Regions from separate parts of the Streptomyces sp. NPDC000348 genome, predicted to be linked through region 4. Evidence: riboswitches for the same ligand, from Rfam matches in the RefSeq annotation. Region 4 holds a riboswitch; each other region holds the start of a gene.
What was found. A riboswitch is a leader RNA that binds a small molecule or an ion and turns the genes downstream of it on or off. The one in region 4 is predicted to bind cobalamin.
Positions count from the first base shown of each region.

Region 1 (2,188 bases), on a different contig from region 4:
CGGACCCGCCCCTGTGGGTCATCCTCTCGGCGGGCGTCGCCATCGCGCTCGGCACCTACCTCGGCGGCTGGCGCATCATCCGCACCATGGGCAAGGGCCTGACCGACCTCCAGCCGCAGCAGGGCTTCGCCGCCCAGACCAGCGCCGCGACGGTCATCCTGGCCTCCTCGCACCTCGGCTTCTCCCTCTCCACCACGCATTCCGTTTCCGGTTCCGTGATGGGCGCGGGCCTGGGCCGCAAGGGCGGTGTCGTCCGCTGGTCGACCGCCACCCGGATGTTCGTCGCCTGGGGTCTGACGCTGCCGGCGGCGGCCCTGGTCGCGGCGCTCGCCGAGTGGGTCTGCGGCTTCGGCGACTGGGGCACCGCCATCGTGGCCGTCTTCCTGGTCGCCTCCAGCGCCGCGATCTGGAAGATCTCCCGGCGCGAGGTCGTCGACCACACCAACGTCAACGACCACGGGGGTCCGGACGAGGAGCCGTCCGGCGTGGTGACGCAGGCGATGGCCGCGGTGACCCCGCCCCCGGCGGGCACCGTGAGCGAGGAACTCACGGCCACGATCACGGCCACCGCCGACCCGGCACCGCCGGCGAAGACCACCGTCTGACCGCGCCGACCCGGCACGAAGGAAGAAGAGCACCATGAAGATCGACTGGGCGGCCCTCGGTTCCGTCTTCGGCGTCAGCCTCGTAGTCACCGTGGCCCTGGTGGGCCTGTTCACCCTCGGCATCAACGGCCTGTCCCGCCAGGAGCGGGCCGCCGCGCAGGGCGGGTCCGCGGCCCTGGCGGTCGCCGCCGCCTACGCCTGCTTCGCGGCGTGCGCGGCGGCGGTGGGGTACGGGATCTACCTGATCATGGCCTGATCGCAGAACGTCTCCGTCCGGCGGGCGGTGCGGGAGCCCCGGCTCCCGCACCGCCCGCCCGCGTGTGCGGCACCCCCGCCCGCGGTTCACCCACCGGAGCCCCGCTGTGGGCCTCAGCACACTTCAGCCTCGCAGGTCAACGGCAGGTTGACGGCCCTTCCGGGGCCGTGGTGGACTGCCTCAGCCACTACGGCGGCAGGAGAGGAAGCCGGTGCGATTCCGGCGCGGTCCCGCCACTGTCACCGGGGTGAACACCCCGGGAGCCAGGAACTCTCACCGCCGGTCTCGTCGAACCAGGGCGTGGACACCCTGAGTGAGGACATAACGCCATGCGCGGCTGCCTGCCGAGGTCGATCAGCGACGCTCCGCCCCACCACGGGGCCCTCCTCTCCGGATCCTCGGCCGGCTGAGCCATGGGTGCCGATCGCGTGTTCGCGTACGGCGCCGCCGCCGGCCTCCTGGGCGACCTGCTGCTCGGCGACCCCCGCCGGGGACATCCGGTCGCCGCTTTCGGGCGGGCCGCGGCCGGCGTGGAACGGGTGCTGTGGCGGGACGACCGGGGCCGGGGCGCGGTGCACACCGCCGTCTGCGTCGGCGGGACCGTCGCGCTGGGAGGCCTGGCCGCACGCCTCGTGCGCTCCTCCCCCGCCGCCTCCGCCGCCCTGACCGGCGTCGCCACCTGGGCCGTCGTGGGCGGCACCTCGCTGGCCCGTGAGGCCCGCGCCATCGGGCGGGCGCTGGAGGCCGGGGACGTCGAGGCGGCGCGGGCGCGGCTGCCGCACCTGTGCGGCCGGGACCCGCAGGCGCTGGACGCCGACGGGATCGCCCGCGCGGTGGTCGAGTCCGTCGCCGAGAACACCTCCGACGCCGTGGTGGGCGCGCTGGTGTGGGGTGCCGTCGCCGGGGTGCCGGGCCTCCTCGGGTTCCGGGCCGTCAACACGCTGGACGCGATGGTCGGCCACAAGTCCCCGCGTTACCGCCGCTACGGCTGGGCCTCCGCCCGCCTCGACGACGTCGCCGGGTGGCCCGGGGCGCGGCTGACCGCCGTACTCGCCGCGCTCGCGGGACCGGACCCGCGCGGGGCCGTGCGGGCGTGGCGCGCGGACGCGGCGAAGCATCCGAGCCCCAACGCTGGGCCCGTCGAGGCGTCCTTCGCGGGCGCGCTCGGCGTACGGCTCGGCGGGACCCTCTCCTACGGCGGGCGGGTCGAGCACCGGCCCGTCCTCAACGGCGGCGGGCGTGCCGTCGCCGTGTCCGACATCGACCGGGCGGTACGGCTCTCGCGGCGGGTCGGCTGGCTCGCGCTCGGGGCCGGAGCCGCCGCGCG
Region 1 is NZ_JBIAZD010000005.1:378,948-381,135, reverse strand. Features, by position in the region: gene ACFY3N_RS13530 (anion permease) at 1-605, shown strand, start outside; gene ACFY3N_RS13525 (hypothetical protein) at 640-861, shown strand; cobalamin riboswitch at 1,016-1,154, shown strand; gene ACFY3N_RS13520 (cobalamin biosynthesis protein) at 1,275-2,188, shown strand, end outside.
Region 1: it holds a riboswitch for cobalamin, as region 4 does, so the genes downstream of both, ACFY3N_RS13520 (cobalamin biosynthesis protein) here and ACFY3N_RS00905 (ribonucleoside-diphosphate reductase subunit alpha) in region 4, are expected to answer to the same signal.

Region 2 (2,188 bases), on a different contig from region 4:
CAGATAGCCATCGGCACGCAACAGGACCGCCTGCTCAACCGCCTCAGTGAGGCGACCCGTGCCCTCGAACGCCCCCTGCTCCCACCCCGGCTGCCCGACCTGCCCGGCTTCGACCTCGCCGCCCGCTACGAACCGTTCAGTGAGGGTCTGCACATCGGCGGTGACTTCTACGACGCCTTCACCGCTCCCGACGGCCGCCACGTCCTGGTCCTCGGCGACGTCTGCGGCAAGGGCCCCGACGCGGCCGCCATCACCGGCCTGGTCCGCCACACCCTGTGGGCCGCCGCCCAGCACACCAGCAACCCCACCCACGTCCTCAGCCTGATCAACAACGCGCTGCGCCGCCAGAACACCCCCTTCTGCACCCTCATCTACGTAGTCATCGACACCACCCACACGCCCACCCGCCTCCGGATCGCCAGCGCCGGCCACCCCGCACCGCTCCTGCGCCGAGCGAACGGCGAGACCGCACCGCTGGAGACACGAGGCGCCCTGCTGGGCGTACTGGAGACGCCACGCCACCCGGTCACCGAAGCGGAACTGCGACCCGGCGACACCCTGGTGCTCTACACCGACGGCTTCACCGAGGGAGCCGGCGCCGCAGACCAGCGGACCCCGGAAGACCTCGCTGCCGTCGTCGCCTCCCTGCCGCCGACCGATGCGCCGATTCCCGCCGAGAACGTAGCCACCGCACTGATGGACGACGCCCACCGCTGGTGGGGCGAACGGCTGCGCGACGACCTCGCCGTTCTGACCCTGACCGCAACTGGCGACCCACGGCCCGCCCGGGGAGACCGCCGACACGAGCACCGGTGACGACACGGAAAGCCCTCCGACGACCGGCCCGGGACGCTGTCAGCCCTCGGCCGGGGTGAGGCGACGGCAGGTGCCCTCGACCCACTCACCGATCATTTCGGAATGAGGTTCGGAGCCGTCGCAAGCAGATGATGCCGCAGGGGAGTTGGAGCGGTCCGAGGCGGAGGTCGGCCCGTATCGCGCAGCGGGTCCGCAGGCGTTTGAACCGGTGGAGCCAGGCGACGGCGCTCGACGACCCACCCGGCCCTGTCCAGGCCGGACCCGTGGGCGGCGCCCTTGGGCGCGGTCTTCGGTGTGATGCCACGAGCGCTGAAATGATCAGTTGGTGCTGTGTCCCGTGACCGAGCGCACGAGCCGACCGTACGACGGACTTGATAGTCTCCATGGGCCAGTCGAGCCACACCCGAGGCCAGGGAATCCGGTGCGAATCCGGAACTGACGCGCAGCGGTGAGGGGGACGGGCGGGGCACGACGCCACTGGGAGACCGGGAAGGCGCCCCGACCGGACGAACCCGAGTCCGAAGACCTGCTGGCACCTTCGCGCCCCCGGCGCGGAGGGACGTCCGTAGGCCAGGCTCCGCGTACGAGCCCCGACCCCAGAGGCATGCCCGTGCTCCGTACCCCCGCCCTTCTCCGCACCCCGGCGCTTCTCCTCGCGTCCGCCCTGCTGCTCACCGCCTGCGGCTCCTCCGGCGACGACGATGCGAAGTCCGAGGAGACCTCCGCCGCCGGCTACCCGGTGACGTTGGACAACTGCGGTGACGAGGTCACTCTGAAGTCGGTGCCGAAGCGGGCCGTCTCCCTCAATCAGGGCACCACGGAGATTCTGCTCTCCCTGGGACTCGCCGACCGCATGGCCGGTACGGCGACCTGGACCGACCCGGTGATGAAGGGGCTGGGGAAGGCCAACGCGTCCGTGCCGCGTCTCGCCGACAACAACCCCTCCTTCGAGGAGGTCCTGGGCGCCGAACCCGACCTCGTCACCGCCTCGTTCGTCTCCACCCTCGGCAAGGGCGGGGTCGCCACCCGCGAGCAGTTCGAGAAGTTGGGCGTGCCCACGTACGTCTCGCCGTCCGATTGCTCCGAGGGCAAGGACAATGACAGCGGCGGTGACGGATCGCGCAGCGAACCGCTCACCCTCGACGCCGTCTACGGCGAGATACGCGACCTGGCCCGCGCGTTCGGCGTGCAGGAGCGCGGCGAGAAGCTCGTCGCCTCGCTGAAGAACCGGGTGAGCGCGGCCACCGCCGGACTGCACGCATCCGACGTCTCCCTCATGTACTGGTTCGCCAACTCCCAGTCGCCCTACCTCGCCGGCTGCTGTGGCGCACCCGGCGCCATCACCCGCGCCGTCGGTGCCGAGAACGCCTTC
Region 2 is NZ_JBIAZD010000009.1:249,812-251,999, forward strand. Features, by position in the region: gene ACFY3N_RS19895 (SpoIIE family protein phosphatase) at 1-816, shown strand, start outside; partial or broken gene ACFY3N_RS19900 (IS5/IS1182 family transposase) at 902-1,124, opposite strand; cobalamin riboswitch at 1,189-1,365, shown strand; gene ACFY3N_RS19905 (ABC transporter substrate-binding protein) at 1,421-2,188, shown strand, end outside.
Region 2: it holds a riboswitch for cobalamin, as region 4 does, so the genes downstream of both, ACFY3N_RS19905 (ABC transporter substrate-binding protein) here and ACFY3N_RS00905 (ribonucleoside-diphosphate reductase subunit alpha) in region 4, are expected to answer to the same signal.

Region 3 (2,188 bases), on a different contig from region 4:
GCGAGGACGCCCGCGCCGAGCGCCGCCTGGAGGGCGAAGAGCGCCGACTCGATCTCGCCGGACGGCGGTTCGTACAGCGGTGAGAACCAGGGCTCGTACTCCGGGTCGATCTCGGTGATCGCCGTCTCGGCCTCGGCGTCCGCGCCCGTGAACGGTTCCTCCTTGTGGTCGCCGAGCCCGAACACCAGCGGGAGCACGGCGAGCGCGGCCACCAGCACCAGCAGCAGCGTGTTGATCCTCGCGTTGCGGCTCATCGGGCCACCGCCCCGGTGGAGTCCGCCGGCTTCCGTCCGGCCGCCGGGGCGACCAGCACCCCGAGCCGCGTCAGCTCGCCCTTGCTCGACTGCACCAGCATGCGCGTCACCAGCACGGTCAGCAGCCCCTCGCTCACCGCGAGCGGGAGCTGCGTCACGGCGAAGATGGAGCCGAACTTGCCCAGGGCTCCGAGGAATCCGCTCCCCGGGTCGGGGAAGGCGAGCGCCAGCTGCACGCTCGTCACGCAGTACGTCGACAGGTCGGCGACGAACGCGCCGAAGAACACCGCCACCATCAGCGGCACGTCGAAGCGGCGCAGCAGCCGGTAGAGGCCGTACCCGGCCCAGGGACCGACGACCGCCATCGAGAAGACGTTGGCGCCGAGCGTGGTCAGCCCGCCGTGGGCGAGCAGCAGCGCCTGGAACAGCAGGGTGATGGTGCCCAGCACCGCCACGGCCGGCGGCCGGAACAGGATCGCGCCGAGCCCCGTGCCGGTGGGATGGGAGCAACTTCCCGTGACCGACGGCAGTTTCAGCGCGGACAGGACGAACGTGAACGCTCCCGACGCGCCCAGCAGCAGCGTGCTCTCGGGATGTTCCCTGACGTCACGGACGAGCGACCGGGCTCCGTGGACGACGAACGGCGCCGACGCGACGCCCCAGGCGACCGCGTGCGCCGGAGGCAGAAAACCCTCGGCAATGTGCATGGCTCAGCAGACCCTCTCCAGCACCTCGTGGATGGTTGACGCGCCTTGGCCGGTCTCCTGGCTGACGGGTACCACCGCCCGTGCTCCGCCTTCCCGGGTCCCTGGGCCCTGGCGTCACATTCCCGTCGTCCGCCCGAAGGGCGGGTCGCGCGGCGTCTGGCGCGTGCGATCGCAAGGCGCCGGAGCGCCCTCGTGGCGGAGCCACGTGGGCGATTCGGCAACGTGGCGAGCGTGCGTGCCAGGCGTCGCGCGGCAGACGGGAATGTGGCGCCAGGGCCCTAGGACCCAGTGGCCGTCCGCGAGGACTGGAGCCGGACTTCCCGATCACAGTGGCGAGGGCCGCACCGGTATCGCACCGATTTCCCGTCACCAAGGCGTGGCGACAGTAGTGCCCGTTCCGGTCCGGTGACAAGCGGCCGCCGGGGGCGCGCGGGCGGCGCCCGGCGGCTCGCACCCCGGCGCACATCTGCGCACTTGACACGAGCGGTGGCGCCCTCCGGGGCGGGGGAGTGGGAGGCCGCCGTCCTGGGCAGTACCTTGCTGCAATTAATATGCAACAACGATTTTCAGGCAACAGGGATGTGAGGTTCGATGACGACCCGACGTATACGGGGTGCCGCCGCCGCGGTCGCGATGGCCGGTGCGGTCAGCGCCTGCTCGGCACCGGGCGACGGCGGCGCGGACGGCGGGGCGTCCGCCGACTCCGTCGTGATCGGGGTCCCGTCCGAACCGGACACCCTCAGCCCCCTGCTCGGCTACGGCAAGGACGGCAACTCGAAGATCTTCGACGGGCTCCTCGCCCGGGACGCCGACATGAAGCTGAAGCCGGCCCTGGCGAAGGCGCTCCCCGAGATCACGGACGGCGGCCGCACCTACACGTACACCCTGCGCGACGGCGTGAGGTTCAGCGACGGCGAGCCGCTGACCGCCGACGACGTGGTCTTCACGTACCGCACGGTCCTGGACGACAGGACCAACAACACCGCCAGGAGCGAACTGGACGCCATCGAGGAGGTCCGGGCCGACGGCGACGACAAGGTCGTCTTCACCCTCGACCGTCCCTACGCGGCCTTCGCCGCCCGCACGGTGCTGCCCGTCGTCCCCGAGCACATCGCGGGCGGACAGGACCCCAACACCGGGTCCTTCAACACCGAGCCGGTCGGCACCGGGCCGTACGTCCTCACCGGCTGGAGCAAGGGGGAGAAGCTCACCTTCAAGGCCAATCCG
Region 3 is NZ_JBIAZD010000004.1:38,804-40,991, forward strand. Features, by position in the region: gene ACFY3N_RS09855 (energy-coupling factor ABC transporter substrate-binding protein) at 1-254, opposite strand, end outside; gene ACFY3N_RS09860 (energy-coupling factor ABC transporter permease) at 251-961, opposite strand; cobalamin riboswitch at 991-1,350, opposite strand; gene ACFY3N_RS09865 (ABC transporter substrate-binding protein) at 1,553-2,188, shown strand, end outside.
Region 3: it holds a riboswitch for cobalamin, as region 4 does, so the genes downstream of both, ACFY3N_RS09860 (energy-coupling factor ABC transporter permease) here and ACFY3N_RS00905 (ribonucleoside-diphosphate reductase subunit alpha) in region 4, are expected to answer to the same signal.

Region 4 (2,188 bases):
TTCGTGATCAACGTCCTGGTCACGGTCGTCCTGACCTTCGTCCTGAGGGCCGTGAAGGCGCCCGAGGGCGTCGACGAGACCGAGCCGCAGGACTACACGGCGGACGCGGGTGACCCCGGTGTCCAGGTGGAGCTTCCGCCGGCCACCGCGGGCAGCAGCCACTGACGCCCGGGACGCGGGGCGACGGGCCGCCGGAGAAATCCGGCGGCCCGTCGTCGTACCCGTCCGGCAGACTCCCCCCATGGACATCGTCATCCGGCCGGTGGAGCCCGGCGAGCACGAGGAACTCGGTGAGATCACCGCGCAGGCCTATCTGCTGGACGGGCTGCTCGACTTCGGGGAGAACGACGCGTACCTCGGTGAGCTGCGGAACGTGGCGAAGCGGGCGACGGCCGCCGAGGTGCTGGTCGCCGTGGAGGACGGGGCGGTGCTGGGCGGGGTGACCTTCGTGCCGGGCCCCGGGCCGATGGCCGACATAGCGGGGCCGGGCGAGGCGGAGATCCGGATGCTCGCGGTCGCCCGCGCGGGCCGGGGCCGGGGCGCCGGGGAGGCCCTGGTGCGTGCCTGCGTCGACCGGGCGCGGGCCGTCGAGGGGTGCGTGCGGGTCGTGCTGTCGACCCAGCGCACCATGCGCTCCGCCCATCGCATCTACGAACGGCTGGGTTTCGCCCGCAGCCCGGAGCGTGACTGGAACCCCCTGCCGGACCTGGACGACATCACTCTGCTCACCTACGAGTTGACGCTCTGACACCTCCGCGACACAACATATGGGGTTGTCGGCGGCACCCGGCACAAGATGTATGCTCATGCTCGCTGTCGCCGCAGGGGAATCCGGTGTGAGTCCGGAACTGTCCCGCAACGGTGTACCCATGCCCGCGCACGCGTGTGCACGGGCGTCAGTCCGAGGACCTGCCGACAGTGCGCCCGGCCGTCCGGTCCGGGTGCGTGGACGTCCGGGCCTCGCGGAATGGGCCGGTGGACGCGGCGCCGCGTGCGCTCGTGTGCTGCCCCCTGCCCTCTTCGAGGCCCCGTGCCGAGCGAGGGAGAGCCCCACGTGACCATCGCGCCAGCCGATCCGGCCTCAGCGATCGACGCGACCGAGGAGAGCGGCGGCCCCGGTGCCGCGCTGCTGCGGACCCTGACCGAGCTGACCGCCGACCTGCCGGACGCCGACCCCGGCCGGGTCGCCGCCGCCGCGCTGCGCGGCCGGTCCGCCGCCGCGGGCTCCGACATCACCGCGGAGCTGCGGGAGCTGGCCACCGAGGCGGCGGCCGGGCTCATCTCCGAGGACCCGGCCTACTCCCGGCTCGCCGCCCGGCTGCTGACCATCGGCATCCGCGCCGAGGCCGCCTCACAGGGCGTCACCTCGTTCACCGGGTCCGTCGCGACCGGGCACCGCGAGGGTCTGATCGCCGACCGGACCGCCGAGTTCGCCCGGCTCCACGCGGCCCGCCTGGACGCGCTGATCGACCCCCGGGCCGACGACCGCTTCGGCTACTTCGGCCTGCGCACCCTGCACAGCCGCTACCTGCTGCGGCACCCGGTCACCCGCAAGGTCGTCGAGACGCCCCAGCACTTCCTGCTGCGGGTCGCCACCGGTCTCGCCGAGGACGACAGCGTGCGCTCGCTGGACGAGGTCGCCGCGCTGTACGGGCTGATGAGCCGCCTGGACTACCTGCCCTCCTCCCCCACGCTGTTCAACTCCGGCACGCGGCACCCGCAGATGTCGTCCTGCTACCTCCTCGACTCCCCCAAGGACGAGCTGGACTCGATCTACGACCGCTACCACCAGGTCGCCCGCCTCTCGAAGCACGCCGGCGGCATCGGCCTGTCCTACTCCCGCGTCCGCGCCCGGGGTTCGCTGATCCGCGGCACCAACGGCCACTCCAACGGCATCGTCCCGTTCCTGAAGACGCTCGACGCCTCGGTCGCCGCCGTGAACCAGGGCGGCCGGCGCAAGGGCGCGGCGGCGGTCTACCTGGAGACCTGGCACTCCGACATCGAGGAGTTCCTGGAGCTGCGCGACAACACCGGCGAGGACGCCCGCCGTACGCACAACCTGAACCTCGCGCACTGGGTGCCGGACGAGTTCATGCGCCGGGTGAACGCCGACGCGCCCTGGTCGCTGTTCTCCCCGGCGGACGTGCCCGAACTGGTCGACCTGTGGGGCGAGGAGTTCGACGCGGCG
Region 4 is NZ_JBIAZD010000001.1:180,982-183,169, forward strand. Features, by position in the region: gene mctP (monocarboxylate uptake permease MctP) at 1-165, shown strand, start outside; gene ACFY3N_RS00900 (GNAT family N-acetyltransferase) at 242-748, shown strand; cobalamin riboswitch at 761-932, shown strand; gene ACFY3N_RS00905 (ribonucleoside-diphosphate reductase subunit alpha) at 1,055-2,188, shown strand, end outside.